One region of the Pseudoalteromonas sp. ABV4_021 genome, then DNA from elsewhere that is predicted to be linked to it. Evidence: predicted binding sites of a transcription regulator. Region 1 holds the regulator's gene; each other region holds the start of a gene.
The links. Region 1 encodes sigma-54, which starts transcription at its own class of promoters, with help from an activator protein. Its sites were predicted from a motif close to GTTGGCACGNNNNTNGNNT; they were not measured.
Positions count from the first base shown of each region.

Region 1 (5,832 bases):
AAAAGAAAATAAACGGTTTGCTTGTAGTTGACCAGCAACAACAGCCTATTGGCGCACTTAATATGCAGGATTTACTTAAGGCAGGTGTTTTATGAGTTTAACTGCATCACAACAGCTTTTTAACGAATTATATGCACAAACCAGTGCTGACGTATTTGCAAAAGCAAACAAAATTAAACTGTTAATTTGTGATATCGATGGCGTATTTTCTGATGGTCGCATTTACCTTGGTAATGATGGCGAAGAACTTAAAGCATTTCACACTAAAGATGGTTTTGGTATTAAGTCGCTTATCAATAGTGGCATACAGGTTGCGGTAATTACTGGGCGCAACTCAAAGATTGTGGAAAACCGCATGAAAAGCCTTACTGTTCAGCATATCTATCAAGGGCAAGAAGATAAAATTGTCGCTTTTAATAACTTAAAACACACGCTATCACTTGATAACGAAAACATTGCTTATATTGGCGACGATAGCCCTGATTTACCCGTAATGGAATTAGTAGGCTTTGCCGTAGCAACCAATGATGCTCATCCTCTGGTAAAACGCATCGCTGATTATAAAACTACCATGCTAGGCGGTTTTGGCGCCGTAAGAGAACTGACCGATTTAATTATGCTGAGCCAAAACAAAACTCTCAGCCATGCAGGCAGTAGCAGCTAATGTCGGCGCGTATTGCACTTACTATACTTTTCACCATTGCTATGGTTTGGCTTTGGTTGCCTTACTTCTTTACACCTAAAGAACCAAAACCGATTGTTGAAAACGTTGCCAGTATTCCTGATTACATTGCAACCGACTTAAAACAAACCAACTTTAATGAATCTGGTACTGTTAGCCATAAAGTAATGGCGCGAAAAATGTCGATGTATCAAGATTTAGGTTTTACCCACTTTGAAAAACCACAATTTACTATTTTTTCAGAACAAGGTGTGTGGCAGCTCACAGCCGATGAGGCCACGCTCTACAATAACGAAAAGCTCATTTTGGAACAAAACGTTATTGCCAAAAGTCTAACGCCAAATATCATGCTCAATACAATTGAAGCGGCAAGTGTAGAATATTTAATTAATAGCAAACTAATGACTTCTCAATCCGAAGTAAAAATGACAGGTCCGGGACTTGAAATTAAAGGACAAGGCCTCAATGCTAATTTAGAAGAGCAAGTTATTAAGTTAATAAACCATACAAAGACCACTTATTATGACCAATAACATGACGAATTTACTGTCAATCGCTGGACTAGCTTTCACTTTGTGTATCACAAGTGGACACGCTATCGCTGAGCAGATCAAACTTAAGCATCCACTTGAGATTGACGCCGATGAGCAAGCTGCTCGCTTAAAAGAAAATGTCGGTATTTTTCGCCATAATGTACAAATTAAGCATGGCAATATGACCATCACCGCCGATTACCTTGAAGCACATAAACGAGCTGAGTTAGGTGATAACCAGCAATTACTTATTGCCAGTGGTGATCCGGTAAAATTTAGTGCTGAACAAGAAGATGGGTCAATCATTGTCGCAAGTGCTAAAAAAGTCACTTACGACGTGGCTAAATCATTATTTACAATGTCTGGTAGCGCTAAATTTCAACAAAATGGCGACATGATGTCAGCAGATACCATCATATATGATCGCGCAGCTGAAACGGTGACCTCTAAAAAAGCTGAAAACTCAACTAACCAAGTAAAAACCATCATCAATACGCAAAATGAACAAGGCGGACAATGAGCACATTAATTGCCGAAAAGCTGGCTAAAAGTTACAAATCACGCCAAGTGGTAAAAAATGTTGGTTTAGAAGTGAAAGCTGGCAGTATTGTTGGTTTACTTGGCCCTAACGGTGCCGGTAAAACAACGACCTTTTACATGATTGTTGGTTTAGTACCGAGCGACAATGGCGTTATTCGCATTGATGATAATGACATTACACTGCAACCAATGCATAGTCGCGCCCGTTTAGGCATCGGCTATTTACCGCAAGAATCGTCGATTTTTAGAAAGCTTACTGTGTATCAAAACATCATGGCGATTCTAGAGACACGCAAAGAACTTAATCGTGTGCAACGCGAAGAAGCGCTCGATGATTTATTAGAAGAATTTAACATTGGCCATATCCGAGATTCACAGGGTATGGCATTGTCGGGCGGTGAACGTCGTCGTGTGGAAATTGCGCGCGCATTAGCCGCAAACCCCAAATTTATCCTGTTAGATGAACCTTTTGCTGGTGTTGATCCTATTTCAGTGATAGATATAAAGAAAATAATTGAGCATTTGAAAAATCGCGGTATTGGCGTATTAATAACGGACCACAATGTGCGTGAAACCTTAGATGTATGTGAGAAAGCCTACATTGTTTCTCACGGCGAATTAATCGCATCAGGCACGGCCGAAGACGTTTTAAACAACCAAAAAGTACGCGATGTGTACCTAGGTGAACAATTCAGACTATAGTAATAGTTATAGGCCTTGAATTTGGAATTGAATTGTTAACTAGCGGCTTGAAATCGAAAGAAGGATTAGAATAACTACATGAAGCAATCTTTACAGCTTCGCCTTGGGCAGCAACTAACAATGACTCCACAATTGCAACAGGCTATTCGCCTGCTGCAACTGAGCACGTTAGATTTGCAGCAAGAAATTCAAGAAGCGCTTGACGCCAATCCTTTACTTGAAGAAGACATTGACTACAGTGACGATAAACAAAACAACGAAAACACTGAGTCAAACAAAGACGAATCATTAAACGGCGATGATGTTGAAGCAGCGCCAAGCCAAAGTGAAATTGAATCAAGCGACGCACTTAGCAACGAGAATATCTCTGACGATTTAGCTATGGATGTGTCGTGGGATGATTATATCAGCGCCGCACCTGTTTCTGTCAGTAACGCCCCAGCTCCTGATAACGATACTGTATATCAAGGCTCAACCAGCGAGTCATTGCAAGATTACTTAATGTGGCAATTACGCTTAACGCCGTTCAGCGACACCGACGAGATGATCGCAACCACTATTGTTGAAGCGGTAGACGATTCAGGTTATTTAACACAAAGTAGCGAAGAAATTTTAGAAGCGGTACAGCAATCTGACGACCAAGAGCAAATTGAACTAGATGAAATTGAAGCTGTGCTTAAACGAGTTCAACTCTTTGATCCTGTTGGTATTGCTGCCCGTTCGTTACAAGAATGTTTATTGATCCAGCTCAATCAGTACGACAAAAATACCCCTTGGCTAAATGAAACAAAGAGCGTAATCTCAAACCATATGGAACTTTTGGGGTTAAGAGACTATCGTACCATAATGAAGAAGACCAAACTCAAAGAACCTGAGTTAAAAGAAGTCTTAACATTAATACATAGCCTTAATCCAAAGCCAGCTGAAAGCATCATTCATGAAGAGCCAGAGTATGTTGTTCCTGATGTTTCAGTAAAGAAAATTAAAGGACGCTGGCGCGTTGATTTAAACAACGATAGCATGCCAAAGATCCGCGTGAATGAACAATATGCTGCGCTTACTCGCTCAATGAAATCAAGCACTGACAGCCAGTTTATTCGCAACCATTTGCAAGAGGCTAAATGGTTTATTAAAAGCTTAGAAAGTCGCAATGATACTTTATTAAAAGTAGCCAATTGCATTGTTGAACAACAACAGGCATTCTTTGAATATGGTGACGAAGCAATGAAGCCTATGGTTTTAAACGACGTTGCCGAAATGGTCGAGATGCATGAATCGACTATCTCGCGTGTAACAACGCAAAAATACATGCATACACCACGTGGCATTTACGAGCTTAAATACTTTTTTTCAAGCCACGTTAGCACGGAAAATGGGGGTGAGTGTTCATCTACCGCGATTCGAGCACTGATCAAAAAGCTAGTTGCGGCGGAAAATCCTGCTAAGCCATTAAGCGATAGCAAGATTACCGATTTACTAGCAGAACAAGGAATTAAAGTGGCGCGACGCACTATCGCAAAATACCGTGAGTCGCTATCCATACCACCGTCTAATCAGCGCAAGAGCCTGATCTAGACCAAATAGAAGGAAAATGCTTATGCAATTAAACTTAACAGGTCGTCACGTAGAAATTACTGATTCTTTAAGAGACTATGTCACTAACAAATTTGCAAAACTAGAGAGGCATTTTGATCACATAAATAACGTGCACGTTATTCTAGATGTTGAAAAGTTATCACAAAAAGCAGAAGCAACGATGCACGTTAATGGCGGTGAACTGTTCGCATCTGAAGCACAACAAGATATGTATGCAGCAATCGATGGTTTGGTCGATAAACTAGACCGTCAAGTAATTAAGCACAAAGAGAAACTTTCTCGCCACTAAAATGAAATTAACCGATATTATTGCTGAGGACTGCGCTAAAACCGCGGTCCTTTTTAATAGCAAAAAAAGACTGTTTGAATTTATTAGCGACCTTGCCCATCAGCAAGCACCTGATATTACTTCTCAAGAGTTTCTTGAAGCCTTGCTGCAACGCGAAAAACTAGGTAGCACGGGTATTGGTAAAGGCCTCGCCATTCCTCATGGCCGCATTGATGGCCTACAAAATACCATTGGCTTTTTAATTGTAAATCAGTCACCTATTCCCTTTGATGCTATTGACGATAAAGATGTTGATATTTTTATCGTACTGCTCATACCAGAACAAAAGTGCCAGCAACATTTGCAGACTTTAGCCACCATCGCTGATAAACTAAAAGATAAGCAGTTTTGCCGTCAACTACGTCACGCTGAAAATAATCATCAGCTATATCAAATCATTAGTAGTGAGGCGAGTTAACTAAGGGAGATGTAAGTGCAACTTATTTTAGTCAGTGGTCGTTCTGGTTCAGGAAAAACAGTCGCACTCAGAGTATTAGAAGATCTCGGGTATTATGTTGTCGACAATATTCCTGTTAATTTATTGCCTTCGTTGATCCGCTCAGTTTCAGATAAATACGATAAAATTGCAGTGAGTGTTGATGCTCGCAATATGACTAAAGAGCCAGAGGAAATAGAAGAAGTACTCGACTATTTACCTGGTTTTGCAACGCCAACCTTATTTTACCTTGATAGTGATGATAGCACGCTAATTAAGCGCTTTTCAGAAACGCGCCGCTTGCATCCGTTATCACTGAATAATATCTCCCTAGAAGAAGCAATTGAAGCGGAGAAAAAACTGCTCGATCCTATCGCCTCGCAAGCAGATATTTTTATCGATACAACAGGCTTAAGTGTTCACCAACTTGCCGATAGCATAAGAGAGAAAGTACTCGGTAAAAAATCAAATCAGTTAATTATCACGTTTGAGTCATTCGGTTATAAGCACGGTATTCCAAAACATGCTGACTATGTTTTTGACGCCCGCTTTTTACCTAACCCGCATTGGGAACCAGCACTTAAGCCATTAACAGGATTAGACAAACCAGTGATCGACTTCCTTTCTAGCCAGCCTGTGGTTCATAAATTTGCATGGCAAGTGCAAACCTTTATTGAAACTTGGTTACCACATTTAGAGCGTAATAACCGTAGCTATTTAACCGTTGCAATTGGTTGTACTGGCGGCCAACACCGTTCAGTTTATTTAGCGCAAACACTGGCTGATAGCTTCGCCAAACACCATAAAAACGTAAAAGCACACCATCGTGAGCAAGTAAGCAAATAAGCAGAAGTGACTACTATGCCAGTTGAAAAACGTTTTTTAATCGAAAACAAGTTAGGGCTGCATGCTCGCGCTGCAACCCAACTTGCAAAACTCGCAATGGCATTTGATGCAAAAATTAGTTTATCCCAAGGTAGCAAAACGGCTGAAGCTGATAGTGTATTGGGCTTAA
Region 1 covers NZ_JBSWVB010000001.1:2,809,321-2,815,152, forward strand. The annotation lists gene ACXAFE_RS12995 (KpsF/GutQ family sugar-phosphate isomerase) at 1-95, shown strand, start outside; gene kdsC (3-deoxy-manno-octulosonate-8-phosphatase KdsC) at 92-664, shown strand; gene lptC (LPS export ABC transporter periplasmic protein LptC) at 664-1,215, shown strand; gene lptA (lipopolysaccharide transport periplasmic protein LptA) at 1,217-1,735, shown strand; gene lptB (LPS export ABC transporter ATP-binding protein) at 1,732-2,457, shown strand; gene ACXAFE_RS13020 (RNA polymerase factor sigma-54) at 2,536-4,032, shown strand; gene hpf (ribosome hibernation promoting factor) at 4,055-4,342, shown strand; gene ptsN (PTS IIA-like nitrogen regulatory protein PtsN) at 4,344-4,799, shown strand; gene rapZ (RNase adapter RapZ) at 4,815-5,663, shown strand; gene ACXAFE_RS13040 (HPr family phosphocarrier protein) at 5,679-5,832, shown strand, end outside.

Region 2 (5,832 bases), 2.0 Mb from region 1:
TGATAATGAAGCACCTTTTTTTACAGCCACAGAGATATTTCGTGACCAGTATCATTTGTACAGCCCACCAACGGGAACAGTTGGCCTAAATTATGGCGGCAGAAGTGATGAAGAGTCTACGTATAATGCGGTAATACAAACAAACTCCGATTTTCTTTATCACTCCGCTTTTTTGTCATTAAGTAAATCTAATCAACAGGATGTGATTGGTAGTCTCGTTTTAACACGCTTTCCACTTTCTCCTAAAGAACCTTTGTTTGGTGGAATAAACTCCTATAGTTTAGGTGACATTTCAACCCCAGCAGGCGGCTTAATTGATAACAATGTATCCGGTGTGGGGGCTAGTTTTAATAAACGACCACGTAACTATAGTAGTAAATTTGGTACGACTAATGTGCAAGGGTTTGCGACACCCGGTTGGAGTGTGGAGCTTTATCGAGACGGCTTCTTTGTTGCGGAGCAAACCGTACCAGAAAATGGTCGTTATAGTTTTGAAAATGTAGATACACGTTATGGTTTAAACCTATTTGAAATTAAGCTGTTTGGTCCATTTGGTGAAGAAGAAATTAGATACGAATCGATCGAATTAAGAAGTAACTGGCTATCCGCAGGTGAAGTTGGGTTTGATGGCTTTATTTTAGATGATGGGAGTGAAGTATTTGGTCGAAACTCAGTGTTTGAAGATAGGTTTAAGCCTGATAGTTTTCGTTTCTCGGCTGACTACGGGATAAGTGATTTTTGGCAGTTAGGCGGAGAATTTACGCGTAAATCTAATAGAGATTTTATTGGTTTTAAATTAGCTGGAAGTTTGAAAAATGCGTTGTTAAACACTGAGGTATATCATGAACTTTCGGGTGGAGTAGGCGCTAAAGTACAGTTAAATGGTATGTTGAGTCATACACAGCGTTATCAGGTTAATTATCAGGTCACTGAACACCATGTGGAAGGTGTGAAACAACCCGTTGAGCAAGAACTCGATATTTCATTCAGTGATTCAACTGGTTTATTTTCATATGATTTATATTACTCGAATGATCGCAAAGGGCAGAGTAGTGATTCGTACGCAGGCCTGATTTTGCATAAGAATATTGGCTCACTAAATCTATCTAATAGCCTTGATTATTCGTGGTTTGCAGATGAACAATTGAACCCTCAGCTTTCTGGTAATTTCCGTGCGGCATTATCTATAGGTTCGTACCGAGTCGTGAATGGCATTACATACACAATAGATGACGGTTCAAAAATAAACGCAATAACTACAAGTATTAACAAGCGTTTCAGTAATAATTTAAATACAAAAGGCCAGATAACGTATAGACCAGATGCTGATAGTGAATGGCAATTTGATGGCAGTTTAGCATGGCCAATGCGCTATGCAATGCTAACTACCACGGCTAGTTATGATAGTAATCAGTATTGGAATTTATCGGTTGGTGTACGATTCTCATTTAGTTATGACCCCTATAATCGCGGATTTGACGTATCTCGTTTAGGTAAGTTAGGGGCTGCAAACTTAGACTTAAATGCATATTTAGATAGAAACTCAAATGGCATACTAGATGAAAATGATTATGCAATTAAAGGTGCCAAAGTAGGCCCATTTAAAAATTGGTTAGAAAAGCAGACTGCAGCTAATGGTCGCATTTTATTAAATGATGTACCGACAAATAGCGTGGTGACATTTACACCTCGCTGGGTCGATAGTGTCAGTCCTGCGTCACGTTACCAAGTATATACTCATCCTGGCTCATATCTTGTTGGGGATATTCCATTTACCATTAAAACGGATTTATCGGGGTTTGTATTCTTATCTGAAGTTGACAGTGGTATTGATAAAGTTACCGTTGAACTTTTTGATGAGCTAAATAAATTTATCGGTTTAACTAAGACTGATAAGGATGGTTACTTTGAGTTTCCTCAACTCAATCCTGGGCACTATCTCGTTAGGCTTAAAAGAGATGATTTAGATAAAAGAGGTTTAATAAGTTCACCAAATCAATATGAGTTTACTACACCAACTCAAGGTGGGTATGTTGAAATGGCGCCATTTTATTTGCATTTGCCGTCTGACACTCAAAAAATTAAAAAGTCAGAACAAGTAGTAATTACGACTGAAAATCATGATCCGGCAGTTAGCTCAGATGAATATAATGGGCAGATTTTTGTTCACCCTCCTGCAAAGAGACAAGTGAATAATAATATTGAGCCAGTCGATAATAGGCCGTTAATTATTGTAAAGCAGGCAAGTGTTGTTAACTCAGGAATAGAGCACACTTTGCTATCTGAAGCTCATAAAGACCAGCCTAACCCTAGCAAAAGTGAGAATATTGTCGAGGTTGCTTCGATTATAAAAGAGCCTGTATTACTTGAGAAAATCGCGGCACCTATTCATTTGGCAAGCGAGAAAGTTACTGTATATACAGTTCAGTATGGTGCATTTAGCCAACAGAGTTCTGCGTTTATTTATTTGAAAAGCTTATCTTTACCACGTGAGTTAGAACAGCAAGCGGACGTTGTATATCATGCTCAGAGCAAATTAAATCGACTCGTGATAGGTAAATTTTACAATCGTTCAGATGCAGACCGTTTAGCCAAAAAGCTTTATGAAGTCACTGATAAAAAGGGATTGATAAAGCGTTTTGAAGCGACTGAAATAAAGTCTTTAGAGAAGGGCTTACTTTAAACTAATTAAAACAAAGTAGTGAGCTTGCTATTAACTCACGTATTTAAGTTTTGATATAGATGTACGAGATTAGAATGAGAAAGTTAAATTTATTCATTATTTGCGTTTTACTATTTAGTACGAAACTTCATGCCAGCATGAAAGTACTAGAGATGAATCCTCCGCGCTTTAATAAATTAATGCCCGTTTATGGTACATGTGAGTTAGATGTAGTCACAAAACAATTAACAAATCATACAGGCAAATTATGTACAGCTGCTCTTGGACAACCAGGCTATTACATTCTAGTTGCTGAGAAAAACACCCTTGTAAGAATAACGATTAATAAAAAAGAATCGCCCCATAGCGGTTTTGATTATTCACCAAAAGGGATTATTAAAAATGACCTCAATGAGGAGGTCGTATTTTCCCATGGCACGGTTACCATTATTAATAGTGGTAACTCAGGGGATATTCATATTTATGTTGGTGGCGAAGTGGTAGCGCAAAGCCGTTTGTCTGGTGCAACCAAATACAATGTGGAATTTGATATTGATTTTGAAACGTAAAAGAGTTGCCGTAGCAACTCTTTTATTAAAGGATACTATTCAATACTCTATCTGGAATTAGTTGTTGTGCTGAAGCAACAATTACATTTGTTTTAAGGCCAACAATTCTTGCATTGATGATTGTACCATGAGGATGAGCTATCATCGTACCAGATAGTACATACCCTATTTTTTGCTGCTTTTTGATATCGCTCCCATTACGTGAAAACACAAAGTCCCCATTTGAAGTCATGCTAATTTCGCCGGTGATCTTGTGGTCAATCATTGGGTAGCCGACTTTTTGTAATTCAGATATAAATGCTTCGGCTAATTGATTGCCAAGAGGGTTAGTTTTATTAAGGGTTGAATCTAATTGTACAAATGAAGCGGCTGCTATCGGCGATAGTAACTCTTCTTGTTTTAAATTAAGTTGCATCGAAATAACCATCTGTTCGACATATTCACTTAGCAATTTAAAATTCACGTAACTTGTTGGCGGCGCTGAATAGGGTGTTTCTTGCTTATCTATTCTTAACTCTTGTTGCTGTTTTGAGGTTTTAATGGGAGCAGCTTGTTTTTGTGGTAATGAGCCACATCTGTGATAAATACCAACGTCATCTAAACACAGTCGAACAGCATTATCAGTATAAACTGATTGGCAACTTGCAAGAGCACACAATGCAGAAATTAGTGGTAACTTTGCTTTTAAACTCATAATAAACCCTTTACCAAACAGAGTTTGAATTAATAGACTTATTCGTTCTGTTTGTGATAATAAACTTAGGTAAAACGGACGCCAGGCCTAATTAACAATGCACCGCATTATGAATAAAGCGCTATGGTAACGTTTATTAGTAATTAAGCAATATTTGCGCCACTAATCCAATTTAATTGTGGCTACGTTTAGGTTTTTTATATCGCTAAACTGGTTCGATACTTAGGCGTTTATTTTGTAAAGCACGAACGTAAGTTTTTATCGTAACACTTTCATTAATTGTTTGATTATAGTGATATTTTAATCTGTGGTCGTTTTTGATACTATCAAAAAACGTTCTCGTAGCTCAGTTGGATAGAGCATTCGCCTCCTAAGTGAAGGGTCGCAGGTTCGACTCCTGCCGGGAACGCCATAAACGCTTATTAAGTTTTAACCCGTCCTTTTTAATTGTTATTTGAACGGCATCAAGCGGTTGTTTAAATCGAGCTATCTTTTATTGTTATGTAGCAGCGTGATTAACGTATTTCTTGAAGGTTACGTGTTTACTCCGAGTTATTTTACAATAGAACAGGTTATTAAAACTAAATGCTAAGCTTCTCTTGGTTCTAGCCCCTTAGAAGCTTGCCAAAGTAACCAAATCACCAATTTGTACGTTTGCGAGTAGTTTGTCGCCTATCACTTGAGCAATAGCGGTGTTTTGATTTACCTGAGTCACTCTCAACTGGTAATCAGTATTAATAATAAGCTGCTTTTGATTAAATCCTTTGCGCAGTGCTACTTGCAACTTTTGTCCTTTCACTAGGTTATTCTCAGCGCCAAGGCTAATGATCACGGTATCGTGATCGACGCTTAAAATACGTGCTTGCGCTGGAATACAAGCGAGATAGCTTGCTAAATCTTGGCCAAGCTTTAAGTTGATATCTGATATTGCTTGTCCATAAGGCATGGTCCAAAACTTTTCACTGTTCACATCGATACGTGCTGTTTTTTTGGTTTGCCAGGTGGCAAATGTATCGTAGTGTGTTTGTTTTAACAGTTCGCCGGTTAAGCCATTGTATAGCGCCGTATTAATCGAGAAAAAACGTTCATAAGCTTTATTTTGCCAAAATGCTAACGATGAACTCTGTTGCTCACCAAGCGATAGGTCTTCTATTTGCGATATCCAGACAAACTGACTGTTATTTTGGTCGGCAATTTGTTGAATAAGGGCACTTGAGTTGGCATCAAAATGCGCGGTAAACAGGTTTTTGGTATTAAGCTTACGGTTGATATCGGTTTTTGTGTTGAATAAATGGGCAAATTGATACAAGTGCTTTGCGAGCTTTTCGCTGTATGCTTTTGGTAATTCAAAAATTTGACCATAAGTTGCATGGCTCGGGGTTTTAAAACCGGTTCTTGTTAGAGCCACATTCTTTTTAATCGATGAATTTTGGCAAGTTTCACTGTTATCTAAAATATCAAGCCTAAGTGTAATTGAGAGCGTGTTGTCTGATTGAATTTCATCAATTACTTCAATCTGATCGATTGCACCATGGGAGTAAACTTGGGTACTTGGTGTTTGCCAGATGCCATTAACCACTTGCTGCAGACTAGTCACTTGCGCACCTGAAAAAAGTAGAGCTTGCTGAATAGCGTTTTCGGTTGCCATCATTCGAGCTTGCTCAACATTACCATTGCGTATTTTGGCTTGGCCGGTTGATTCATACCAAATTGCATGAGACGAAAAGCTCACAATAAAAAGAAGTAATACTAGGTGTCGCATAGCGCAGCTCTCAATTTAAACCTTACTCTGTATATTCAATTTCTGTACCAAACTATACAGTGGCGCGAAAATTGCTAAATCAAATGTAATATGCATTTGTATGGTGGCAACATGTTGAAATCAATTTTCAAAACATCAACTCTGG
Region 2 covers NZ_JBSWVB010000001.1:788,445-794,276, forward strand. The annotation lists gene ACXAFE_RS03680 (SdrD B-like domain-containing protein) at 1-2,683, shown strand, start outside; gene ACXAFE_RS03685 (hypothetical protein) at 2,758-3,231, shown strand; gene ACXAFE_RS03690 (FlgO family outer membrane protein) at 3,257-3,925, opposite strand; tRNA gene ACXAFE_RS03695 (tRNA-Arg) at 4,261-4,337, shown strand; gene ACXAFE_RS03700 (flagellar assembly protein T N-terminal domain-containing protein) at 4,539-5,687, opposite strand; gene ACXAFE_RS03705 (LPP20 family lipoprotein) at 5,799-5,832, shown strand, end outside.
Region 2: ACXAFE_RS03690 (FlgO family outer membrane protein) is a predicted target of sigma-54. The motif match lies at 4,071-4,089, and genes of this name have one in related genera.

Region 3 (5,832 bases), 1.9 Mb from region 1:
TAATCAATTGATGAATTGTCAGAATTGATATGAAGGCCACCTTTAGTGATACTCGGCTCAACAACTAGCTTCCAATTTCTATCGGCAAGTTGCTCGGCTGGTACGGCTTGTTGTACCAGTTCAAAATCTTCTGGATTCAATAACACTTCAAGGGCACGGTGTTGACCTTTTAATGCGTCAGTTGCCACTTTCATGGCGCTGAAAATAGCTTTTTCATTAATGCTAAGTTCGCCATGAACTACCGCTTTCGCCAGCTCAGATGCTAAAATCACGACTTGCTTTTCAACTTCGTCACTCACTTGCTCAAAGGGCGTGGCTATTTCATCTAACAGCTTGGTAAGTTGCGCGATTTTCGCTTCGACTTCAGGTTTTGCCAGCTCAAGTCCTTCTTCTTTACCTTGCTCTAAACCTTCTTCATAGCCTTTTTGCGCACCTTCTAACTTACCTTGTTCAAAACCTTCCTGATAGCCAGCTTCTTTGCCCTCAGCGTGTCCCTCTTGGTACGCCTCTTGTCGAATTTGTTCAATTTCTTGAATGCTTAATGGCGTAAACTCTTCTTCTTGCTCGGGTTCTTGCTCGGCTTGTTTTTTCTGATAGAGCTCTTCTAGCGACTTGCCCATTGCCGTTGAGCGGCCTCTTAGATTATGTCTTTCATCTTTAACGTCCGGGATCGGCCAATTCTCAAGCAGCGTTTCAATCGCCTCTGCATTTTCGATTTTATGCCCTGAGCGGTACTTGCCTAATTTCATAAATTAGAGGAACTCCTCACCACCGCCGCCACCAAGCATAATCTCGCCTGAATCAGCTAAGCGTCGTGCTATGCTCAGAATTTCTTTTTGTGCCGCTTCTACTTCACTAATGCGAACCGGACCCATTGCTTCAAGGTCATCAGCCATCATTTCAGCCGCACGTTTAGACATATTCTTAAGGATCTTGTCTTTAAGTCCTTCGTCTGTTCCCTTAATTGCTTTCATCAGTACATCTTGCTGTACTTCACGCAGAATTGCTTGAATACCGCGGTCATCGACGTCAATTAAATTATCAAATACAAACATCAAGTCTTGAATTTGCTGTGACATTTCTTCGTCATGTTCACGAATTGAATCCATCAACTGCCCTTCAACATTGGTATCTAGGTAGTTCATAATATCTGCCGCCGCTTTTAAGCCACCCATTTTAGCAGCTTGCGCACCAGCCTGACCTGCGAATTGTTTTTCCATAATTTCATTCAATTCTTGTAGTGCGGCAGGTTGCACTTCTTCAAGATTGGCAATACGCATGGTTAAATCGAGACGCACTTTCTCAGGAAATTGATTAATAATTTCAGCAGATTGTTCTGGTTCTAAATAGGCCAAAACAATGGTTTGGATCTGCGGGTGCTCATTACGAATAATATTCGCTACTTGTTTCGAGTCCATCCATTTCAGTGAATCAAGCCCTTTCGCACCTGAGCCCATGATAATTTGGTCAATTAGGTTCGCTGCTTTTTCTTCACCGAGCGCTGCGGTAAGCGCTTTCTTGATAAAGTCTTCAGATTGGAAACCAATAGTACTGAAGCTTTGAATTTGGTCGATAAACAGCTTGTGTACCGCGGCAATTTTGTCTTGGCTTAAATCATCTAAGCCCGCCATCGCCATACCTACTTTTTGTACTTGCTTTGGTTCTAAGTGCTTTAAAATCTGCGCGGCATCTTCTTCAGATAAACTCAGTAATAAAATCGATGCTTTTTCTACGCCATCAAGTTTATCTACGTCAAAGCCGCTACTTGTTGTTTGTTCTGCTACTTGCGTATCTTGATCAGTCATCTTCAGTTAACCACGCTTTAACTACTTGAGAAGAAAGTTCTGGCTCATTTGCCACTAATGCTCTTACTGCTTTCAATAAGTCTTCATCACCATGTAAGTCTGGTAATTGTAACGTACCATCTGGGCTAAAGCCGACTGCCGATTCGTCAAATTCTTGACTGAGCATATCAATGGTATCATCACCTAAGTCTACACCTGCTGATAGGCTTGCGTCATCATAATCCTCAGTCGTGTCTTCTGGATTAATCAACTTGCGTAACATTGGACGCACAACTGCAAGAATAAGCACGATAATAACCAAGGCACCTAATGCTAATCTGATTACTTTGAAGAACCATGGTTGCTCCCAAATTGGTAGCTCAATCGCTTCACTGAATTCTTCTTGTACAAACGGAATCGTCACGACTTCTAACGCATCGCCACGCTGCATATCAAAGCCGATGCCACCTTGCAGTAAACGGCGGATATTCGCTAATTCTTGCTGAGTACGCGGATCACGTGTCGCTTCGCCACCTTCAGCTACACCGTTTGTGTAGTTCACCGCAACCGATACGCTGATACGACGGATCACACCGGTTTGCTGACGCTTATGTGAAATGGTGGTATCAAGCTCATAATTACGGGTTGCTTCTTTACTGTTTCTACTTGGCAATGTGTTTTGTGCTGATTCATCGCCTGTTTGTTCTGGAATTTGCGAGTTAACAGGCGGTTGATTAGTTAACGCACCTGGAATGCCCACTGCAAGGCCGCCAATATTGGTGTCTTCACGTGTCATTTCACTGCGTACCGCAGGTAAGTCTGGGTTAAAACGCTTCTGCGTTTCTTCAATTGAACTGAAATCCATCACGAGATCGACCTGCGCAGTATAGTTACCTAAACCAACAACAGGGATCATAATTGAATCAATTTTTTCTAAGTATTCTTGTTCACGTTTACGTTCAATTTCATATTCTTTACGCGAACGCGCGGTAAGTGAGTTCTGCGAGCCCGAGTTAAGCAAGCGACCATTTTGGTCTGTTACCGTTACTCGGCTAGGCTCTAGCCCTTGTACCGCAGAGGCGACCATATCAACAACCGAGTCAACTTCTTCACCGTCAAGTGTGCGACCACGTCTTACCGTTAATACAACCGTTGCACTTGGCTTTTTCTCTCGGCGAGCAAAAACATTTTCTTTTGGAATCGCTAATAGAACTTTAGCGCGCGCTACTTTACTGAGTTCTTCAATAGTACGTGCAAGCTGCTGTTCACGTGAATGCTTTAAACGCTCTCGCTCTAGACGCTGGCTCACGCCAAAGCCCATATCTTGCATTAAAATTTCGGTGCCTGACGAAGGTACTTGCTCAAGGCCTTCTTTAGCCATCAATAGCTTGATATTTTGATACGCTTCAACTGGTACCGAAACAACATTACCATCGAGCTTATATTCAACTTTTTGTGCGTCTAAGAATTCAAGCGTTTGGATCAGTTCATCCATTGGCATTTTGCCAAGAGGGCGCATATCAGGCTCTTTCGCCCAAATCATGATAAATACGGCAATTGCGACACAAATTGTCAGTGCAATAATGAGCGTGACTTGGCGCATTACATCAACACCACTTAAGCTGCCAAGAAACCCTGATTTTTGTTCTTGATTACCACCATCTGCATCGCCGACACCTAAGTCGTTAGCGTCTAGTGTTGATAAATCTGTTGATGTATTAGCCACAACCCTACTCCACTATTTCTTATACAGGCATGTTCATAATGTCTTTATAAGCTTCAATAAGCTTATTACGCACTTGAACGGTTGCTTCAAACGCCACCGAAGATTTTTGCGATGCGATCATTACTTCAGCCAGTGACACATTGCGGTCACCCATTTCTAACGCCGTTGCTTTCGCTTTAGAGTCTTGCTGTAAACCGTTAACCGTATCGAGCGCATCTTTTAATAGATTATTAAATTCAACCTGTGAGCTACCTTGAATAGATTCAATAGGCTGTTTCGGTTTAGAAAAGTTACTTGCTTCAACTGCAAGTGACTGCATTTCTTGATAAAGATTGTTTGGTGAAATGTTCATACTAACAAACCGTAAAAATTGACTTAATAAGATTAATGCAAGCTTAATGCCAAAAATAAAATAAATTAAATCAAGATGTTACAGCGGCATTTTTTTGACTTTGATAAAATTTAGACATAAATCGAGCCTCTTACCAGAGGCTCGATTTAAAAAGTGGTCTATTTGTGGTGCTCAGTACAATGAGATTCTTATGTAATTACTTAGTTTTATGCGGGTAATTCAATTCCCATCTCACGCATTTTTGCTAATTTATAACGCAGTGTTCGTGGGCTCATACCAAGACGCTCAGCAACGTCTTTACGCTTGCCATCACACGCGCGAAGCATATCTAGGATAATTGAGTTTTCTTTATCTTTAAGCTCTTGTTTATAACCCTGAGCATCATCTACTTGGGTTGATTGCACTGTTGCGACGTCAGGTGCTACTTGCTCAAGTTGTTCAGAAACCTGCTGTATTTTTGGCGTCAAGCTTGTTGGTTGCATGCTTGCTACCGAGCCTAAGAAAATATCATCTGCGGTAATCATTTTATGGCTTTGCAAAATAAGTGCGCGCTGCACAACATTTTCAAGCTCGCGAACGTTACCTGGCCAGTTGTAACTAAGTAATTTTTGTTTAGCTTGTGCGTCAAACTGCACCGGCATGTCATTATTATGACGCTGAATTAGATGCTCTGCCAATGGCACAATATCCCCTGGACGCTCAGCAAGTGGCAACCACTCTAGCGGAAAAACATTAAGGCGATAATACAAATCTTCGCGAAAAACGCCTTGCGCCACCGCCTCTTTTAAGTCGCGGTTAGACGTTGCAAGCACGCGAACATCTAAATTAATGGTTTTGCGAGAGCCAAGACGCTCGACTTCACGCTCTTGCAGTACACGCAATAATTTAGCCTGTAGGCTCAAATCCATCTCAGTAATTTCATCGAGTAAAATGGTGCCGCCTTGCGCTTGTTCAAACTTACCGGGACATGCTTGAATAGCGCCGGTAAATGCGCCTTTCTCATAACCAAATAAAGTAGCTTCCAGCATATTTTCAGGAATGGCCGCGCAGTTAATCGCAACAAAGTTCTGCTCTGCACGCGGTGAACTATCATGAATATAACGTGCCATCACTTCTTTACCTGAGCCACTTGGCCCAAGCACCATAACAGATGCATCAGATTTCGCTACTTTCTCTGCAAGTTGCATAAGCGCTTTACTAGCTGGGTCTTCAACAATTGGCCCATCTTTAATGGCTTCTTTTTCAGGTAAATAACGACTTACCATGTTTAATAGCACTTCTGGTGCGAATGGTTTCGCCATGTAGTCGATGGCGCCTAAGCGCATCGCTTCAACCGCATCGTCAATGGTCGCGTAAGCTGTCATCATTAATACAGGTAAATCAGGGTAGTTAAGCTTAATACTTTTAAGTAAATCGATACCTGACATTGTGCCCATTTGCACGTCACTGACCACCATTGAAATACCGCCTTCTTTAAGCTTAATAATCGCTTGTTCGGCACTATCGGCTTCAACACAATTAATGTCAGCCAATGCTAGGGTGTCGACTAACGCTTCTCGTAAACCAGAATCATCTTCTACGACTAATACTTTTGCATCGTTCATAATTACTCCCAACACGCTGTTTTAGAGATAATCGGTAGGTACAAGTTAAACTCAGCCCCGCCAAGCTCACTATTGCCGGCTTTTACAAACCCTTGATGGCTGTTAGCAACCGATTGAACCACGGCAAGACCTAAGCCGGTACCGTGTGATTTAGTAGTGAAGAAGGGCTCAAAAATCTGTTGAATAGCCGTTTCACTTAGTCCTGTGCCGTTATCTTTCACCGAAATTTTGACGTGATCTGCGAATTTTTCAGACCGCGTTGCACTTAACTCAATTTTTCCACCTTGACCGCAAGCTTGCACCGCATTGTGCACTAAGTTGCTGATTGCACTGCTCAGTGCCACTTTATTAGCGATAATTTCAATA
Region 3 covers NZ_JBSWVB010000001.1:952,823-958,654, reverse strand. The annotation lists gene fliH (flagellar assembly protein FliH) at 1-749, opposite strand, end outside; gene fliG (flagellar motor switch protein FliG) at 753-1,805, opposite strand; gene fliF (flagellar basal-body MS-ring/collar protein FliF) at 1,798-3,510, opposite strand; gene fliE (flagellar hook-basal body complex protein FliE) at 3,530-3,862, opposite strand; gene ACXAFE_RS04500 (sigma-54-dependent transcriptional regulator) at 4,069-5,466, opposite strand; gene ACXAFE_RS04495 (sensor histidine kinase) at 5,469-5,832, opposite strand, start outside.
Region 3: fliE (flagellar hook-basal body complex protein FliE) is a predicted target of sigma-54. The motif match lies at 3,898-3,916, and genes of this name have one in related genera.

Region 4 (5,832 bases), on a different contig from region 1:
TTCAAACGCGATATTAATTACCTACATGATTTGCGCTGTGTTGATAGCATTGAAGGTTCATTATCTGATCATGAAGAGTTTGCAAAGTTTGCCGTTTCGATTTCATCAAGTAAGTCCACAAATGTGGTGTTTATCATTAACGATCACGCTATAAAAATTAAGCAATTTATCGAAGGTTATGTGCTGATGGCTTCGTGCTCAAACCGGCATTATTGGATTTATCCTGAGAGTCAAATTGATCAAGCATTAGATAAAGTTGATTTAATAGCGATGCCGCAATTTGAAAATGCTATTTAGCAAGGTATTTAAAGGTTTTTAGCTGGACGATCACTTTCCCGATGGCATTGGACTTTGCTAAAGTCCTTAAATTGTAATCGGGGTTTACAACAAAGTTGAAATTCTGAGAAGAAGAGATTTCTAATTGATGTGATTTGTTTATCACATCAATTGAAGTTTGAATAAAATTATATTTTGCTTACAGCATCAAGTTGTTTATAAATATAAAAGACCAAAACTGCGTTAGGGATCCCTAAAGCCACAATTAGTTTAACTAAAAAGGCTAGTTGTGGCACTTGAGCATACATAAAACCAATTACAAAAAATGAAATTGCTACAGTAAAAATAGTGAGAATTACTGAAAGTCGTAAATTAAACTGTTCATCTTGGGCTTTCAGTATTTGCATTACATTAGACATTGTTATCCTTAACATTATTTAGGTTAGATTATCCATAAAAAAACCATATTAATTACTATCAAATAAAATATCAATAATCTAATGCCAAAGTTAAATCTACTACACCGTTTAGAGTATCACTATTCATTACTTATTTCGTGTTTTTTCATTAATTTGTAAAAATCGGAGCGGTTTCGTTGTGCCAGTTTTGCAGCTTCCGACACATTGCCACCAGACAGTGCTAACACCTTTTGAATATAGTCATATTCAAACTGACGTTTGGCTTCATTTAAACCAACAAAGGCGTTATGCGTTTCGTCTGAATCAGGCAATGCGTTTGCAACAACATCTTCGGTAATAATATTTCCAGCGCTAATGGCAATACAGTGTTCAACGATATTGTGCAGTTGACGCACATTACCCGGCCAATCGTAACTTAGCATGCGCGTGATACTTTGTGGGTTAAATTGTTTGGCATCGTCGGTGAGTTTGGCTAAAAATCGCGTGGCGAGTAGGGGGATATCATCTAAGCGTTCTTTTAAGCTCGGTAAAGTAATTGAAACCACATTTAAACGATAATACAAATCTTCACGGAATTGATTGTCTTTGACCGCTTGCACAATATTTTTATGGCTTGCCGAGACTACACGAATATCTACTTCTTGTTCAATTTGGCTGCCAACCGGACGAACTTTTTTCTCTTGTAACACCCGTAATAATTTAACTTGCAAATCAAGTGGCATATCGCCAATTTCATCTAAAAATAAGGTACCGCCATTGGCCGCTTGCACTAAACCTTCTTTATCGCTTACTGCGCCTGTGAACGCCCCTTTTTTATGACCAAATAACTCTGATTCAAGCAAGTGACCTGGCATTGCACCACAGTTAATGGCAATAAAAGGACCGTTGGCCTGATTACTGGCTAAGTGAATGGCTTTTGCTGCGACTTCTTTACCGCTACCGCTTTGACCTTGAATAAGGATATTAACCTTACTGTTTGCCAGCGCTTTTATTTGCTGCACTAATTGGTGCATTTTTTCACTTTGGTAAATGAGGCCATGAAAGTTATCTGGCTCAACGCTGCTGTTTTGGCTTACTTTACCGGCAAGCGTTTTTTCTATCACATCAAGCATTTGCTGGCTATCGATAGGTTTTGTTAAAAAGCTAACAAACCCTTGGTGCATGGCATCTACCGCATCGGGAATAGAGCCATGTGCCGTCATCATAATCACTGGCATGCCAGTGTAAAATTTTTTGATTTCTTGATTAAGAGCAAAGCCATCCATATTCGCCATTTTAAAATCAGTGATCACTAAATCAATGGCGGTTTGCTTTAACAGGGCAAGTGCTTGATTACCATTTTCAGCCACAGTGACATTATATCCGTTGCCTTCAAGGCGAATCGCAAGCAGTTCTGCAAGCGCAGTGTCATCGTCAACCAGTAATAAATTGGCAGCGCTAGCCAAATGTTTCATAGGTGTCCTTTATTGCGTTCTGTTTTCTGAAAGAGAGGTTTCAAGGCGTTGTTTTTCAATGTCGACTAGCTTTTGTTTAAGTTCAATTAATTGCCTTTGCAGCTCGAGCAATTGTTGCTCGTGTTTTTGAGCTTTTGAATCTGAATAAAAGTTAGTGATCTTTTGTTTTCGTAAGTTTTCCGTATGCCAAGTTAACGAATCAAACCAAACTATGTAATCATTTGGCCATAACGCGCTGGCTTTAATTTCCTCAATCAGTTTTAGCTGTTTGTTGGTAGAGGTCGTTGTACAGTATTCACCAATAAATGTTTGTAACGCCTCGTTTTCGAGAATTGGGCGGGTTGGCGCATGAGTACAATTTGCAAACAAGGCGCTTATTACCGCGGTAATCGGTTGATGCGTTTGTTCTGCCGCTTTATTTGTATTTGTTGTCGGCTGAGTGTGTTCGTTGTTATTTTGCACAGGTGGTGTACTTGTACACGCGACAATAAACAGTGCTGCACTTAAATGTGTAATGAGTTTAAATATCTTCATAGGCTTGGGAATGTAATTAGTATGTTTGCACCTGAGTCTGTTTCTTGCCATGTGATATCGCCTTTTAATTGATTGACGCATTCTGACACAATGGCAAGCCCTAACCCAGAACCTTGCTTGTTTTTATTGTGTTCGCTTTGGTAAAAAGGCTGAAAAAGTAAGTGTGCTTCTTCTTGATTAATGCCTGGTCCGTCGTCCGCCACGTTGAGTTCAATGGTATTATGATTTTGTCTAATGTAAATATCTACTGTGCTCGTCGCATGATTTAGCGCATTGCTGACTAGTTGCGTAAGGAGCAATTTACACGGTAAGTGCGGTACCTTATTTGTCGCGCTAATGTGCCAACATATAGCGATGTCTTTATTCGCAATAGTATCACTTAAGTGACGGTTAATTTCTTCTTCTAATGTGTTGAAAGAGGTAACCTGTTGAAGTCCGTCAGGGTGGCTTGCTGCACTGTAATTAAGTAAATCATCAATCATGCGCGCAAGTTTCTCTACCGATTGCTGCATTATGGTTAAAATTCTACCTTGTTTATCACTTACCTCGCCAAGTAACCCGCTGTTTAACAAGCTACTGCCTTCATTAATCGAGGCTAGCGGTGTTTTTAGTTCGTGGGTGACATGACGTAAAAAGGTTTCCTTTTGTTGTTGTACGCGTTTTAGTGCCAAGCGAAGCCAGTCTAGGCGTCTGCCAAGCTGTTGTAGTTCGTGGCTACCTGATAATTTTATCGGTTGATCTAACTGCCCTTTACCTACATCAGATAATACGGTTTCAACCTGATTGAGTTGACGACAAATGCGAAAGATTAAAAACGAACTAATAATCACTAGTATCGGCAGTAACACTATCAGGCCAACAACAAACTCGGTTTGTAACGACTTAAACTGTTCATTTTTATTCGCGAGGCGGGTATCAAGTGTGTCATCAAAATTGGCATCAAGTTGTTTAAGTTGAGCCACTAGTTGCGCAAATTCATCAGCGCTTTTTGGGTCCAATAATGTCGCCTGTTGCAATTTAGCAACAAAATCACTTTTCGCGAGTTTTAATTTTAGTAATTCGATGCGATTTTGCGTGGTTTGCCATTTTTGCTCGATACTAATTTGTAATTGTTCACTCTTTAAAAGTTGGTTGTTCTTGAGCGCCTTTTCAATGCCATTTACGTCTGCTTTTATATAATTGTATTCGAGTATAAGCTCCTGATTTTCATGATAAATACGAAGTGTTTCTTGCTGGTGTTTCGAGATGCTAGTGGCATACCACAGTGTAAGCAATACGATCGGAAGTACGCCGACTAACATGGCAACTAACGCTTGTTTTTGTAACGACTGAGAAAAAAATTGTTTCACTAAAAAAACCTTTGCAAATACAGGCTGAACCGAACAGCTTTTGCTCGATTAAAAGTAGAAATTAAATTAGTTGTTGCAAAATTGCGACAATTTAACTAGTTGTTTTATAAAGATAAAAATATGTTTCTTGTTTATTTGTTGCAATTTAGCAACAAATAAACTGATGATTTTCGAGCGAAATGACTCAAAAATACCCTATCCATTTGTTTTATATGCTTTTTTAAAAGTTGGCATCATGTTTGTAATAGTCTTAGCGACAATGCGAAAGCATAGAACGAGTCTAGCTTAACAAATGTATTTTGCGTTAAGCAAAAATTTAACAGACATACAAATATAGGGAGAAATACCCATGAAGATTAGAGCAATTGCATATTTAACAGCAGTACTTGGTGTAGCAGCATTTAATACACAAGCAAACACATTATTTGATGAACTTGACCTTAACAAAGATGGCTTCATTTCTGAAGTTGAAGCAGGTGCAAACAGCAAAGTAGCTGAAGTGTTTGAAGAATTAGACACAAACGAAGATGCGCAAATCAGCAAAGATGAATTTGCGGCATTTGAAGGCTAACAAACGCCTTACCACTTAATAATAGGGAAGTGCGCTACTTTCCAATCAGTTTAGGTATTCAAAGTTAAAATGAAAGGAAGTTCCAAATGAAAAAATTAGTAATGTCAGTATTTGTTATCGCAAGTTCATTCTCAGTAGTTGCAGCGGACGATTTCGAAACACTTGATAGCGATAGCAATGGTGCAATCAGCCAGCAGGAAGCGGCACAAAATGAAGCACTTTCAGAGCAATTTAAAACACTGGATGTTGATGGTAACGGCGAGCTAAGCAAAGACGAGTTTGCAGCATTTAAAGGCTAATCCGTACCAGGGGAAGTGCGCTACTTTCCAACGTTAAGTAAAAAAACCAAAGTAAAGATAAAGGAATTTAAAATGAAAAAATTAGTAATGTCAGTATTTGTTATCGCAAGTTCATTCTCAGTAGTTGCAGCAGACGATTTCGCAACACTTGATACAGATGGTAACGGCTCTATCAGCAAAGACGAAGCAATGCAAAACGTATCGCTAGTTCACCAATTTGCTGACTTAGATGTAGACAACAGTGGCGAGTTAAGCAAAGAGGAATTTTCGAAGTTTAAAGCGTCATAAGTTTAAAGCTTCTTAAATATCCCGTTTTACAGTTGGGCTTACTTAACTCCTTGTCAATCAGTATGCCGAGTAAGTCCAACTTTTTTTATTTAATCAAGTAGTGAAGTGAAATGAAAAAAGCCTTAGTTATTGCAATCTCAATGTATGTAATGTTATTTGCCACCGTAAAAGCTGTTGCAGATGAAGAGTTTGCTTTGTTCGATTCTGACAACAGCGGCACCATCAGCGTAGATGAGGCGAAACGCAATCACGCACTACTTGAACAATTTACACATTTAGACCGTGATAGTAATGGCGAATTAAGTCCACAAGAATTCGCTAGATTCACTGGATAACCCCGTATCAACCCTCCCTAGTGCGACCTGAACTATTTTTTGTTGGACATGAATACTTTTACGGTCGCACTATTTTCGCGTTAAAAGGGCTTTTGCTTTTGAATTGGCTTATGTAAGCTGCTTATAACATCTTAGTTTTATGAGCAAAATCATGACGCCAGCGATTAAAACAGCAGAAAAAGCGAAAATAGATTTCTCCGTACACCAGTATGAACACGACAGCAGCTTTGCGTCTTTCGGGTTAGAAGCCAGTGAAAAGCTTGGCGTATCTGCGGCCACTGTGTTTAAAACGCTGGTAGCAAGCTTA
Region 4 covers NZ_JBSWVB010000002.1:23,648-29,479, forward strand. The annotation lists gene ACXAFE_RS14420 (hypothetical protein) at 1-297, shown strand, start outside; gene ACXAFE_RS14425 (hypothetical protein) at 465-695, opposite strand; gene ACXAFE_RS14430 (sigma-54-dependent transcriptional regulator) at 815-2,149, opposite strand; gene ACXAFE_RS14435 (hypothetical protein) at 2,159-2,683, opposite strand; gene ACXAFE_RS14440 (sensor histidine kinase) at 2,680-4,032, opposite strand; gene ACXAFE_RS14445 (EF-hand domain-containing protein) at 4,382-4,603, shown strand; gene ACXAFE_RS14450 (EF-hand domain-containing protein) at 4,690-4,902, shown strand; gene ACXAFE_RS14455 (EF-hand domain-containing protein) at 4,975-5,190, shown strand; gene ACXAFE_RS14460 (EF-hand domain-containing protein) at 5,301-5,525, shown strand; gene ybaK (Cys-tRNA(Pro) deacylase) at 5,677-5,832, shown strand, end outside.
Region 4: ACXAFE_RS14445 (EF-hand domain-containing protein) is a predicted target of sigma-54. The motif match lies at 4,259-4,277, and genes of this name have one in related genera.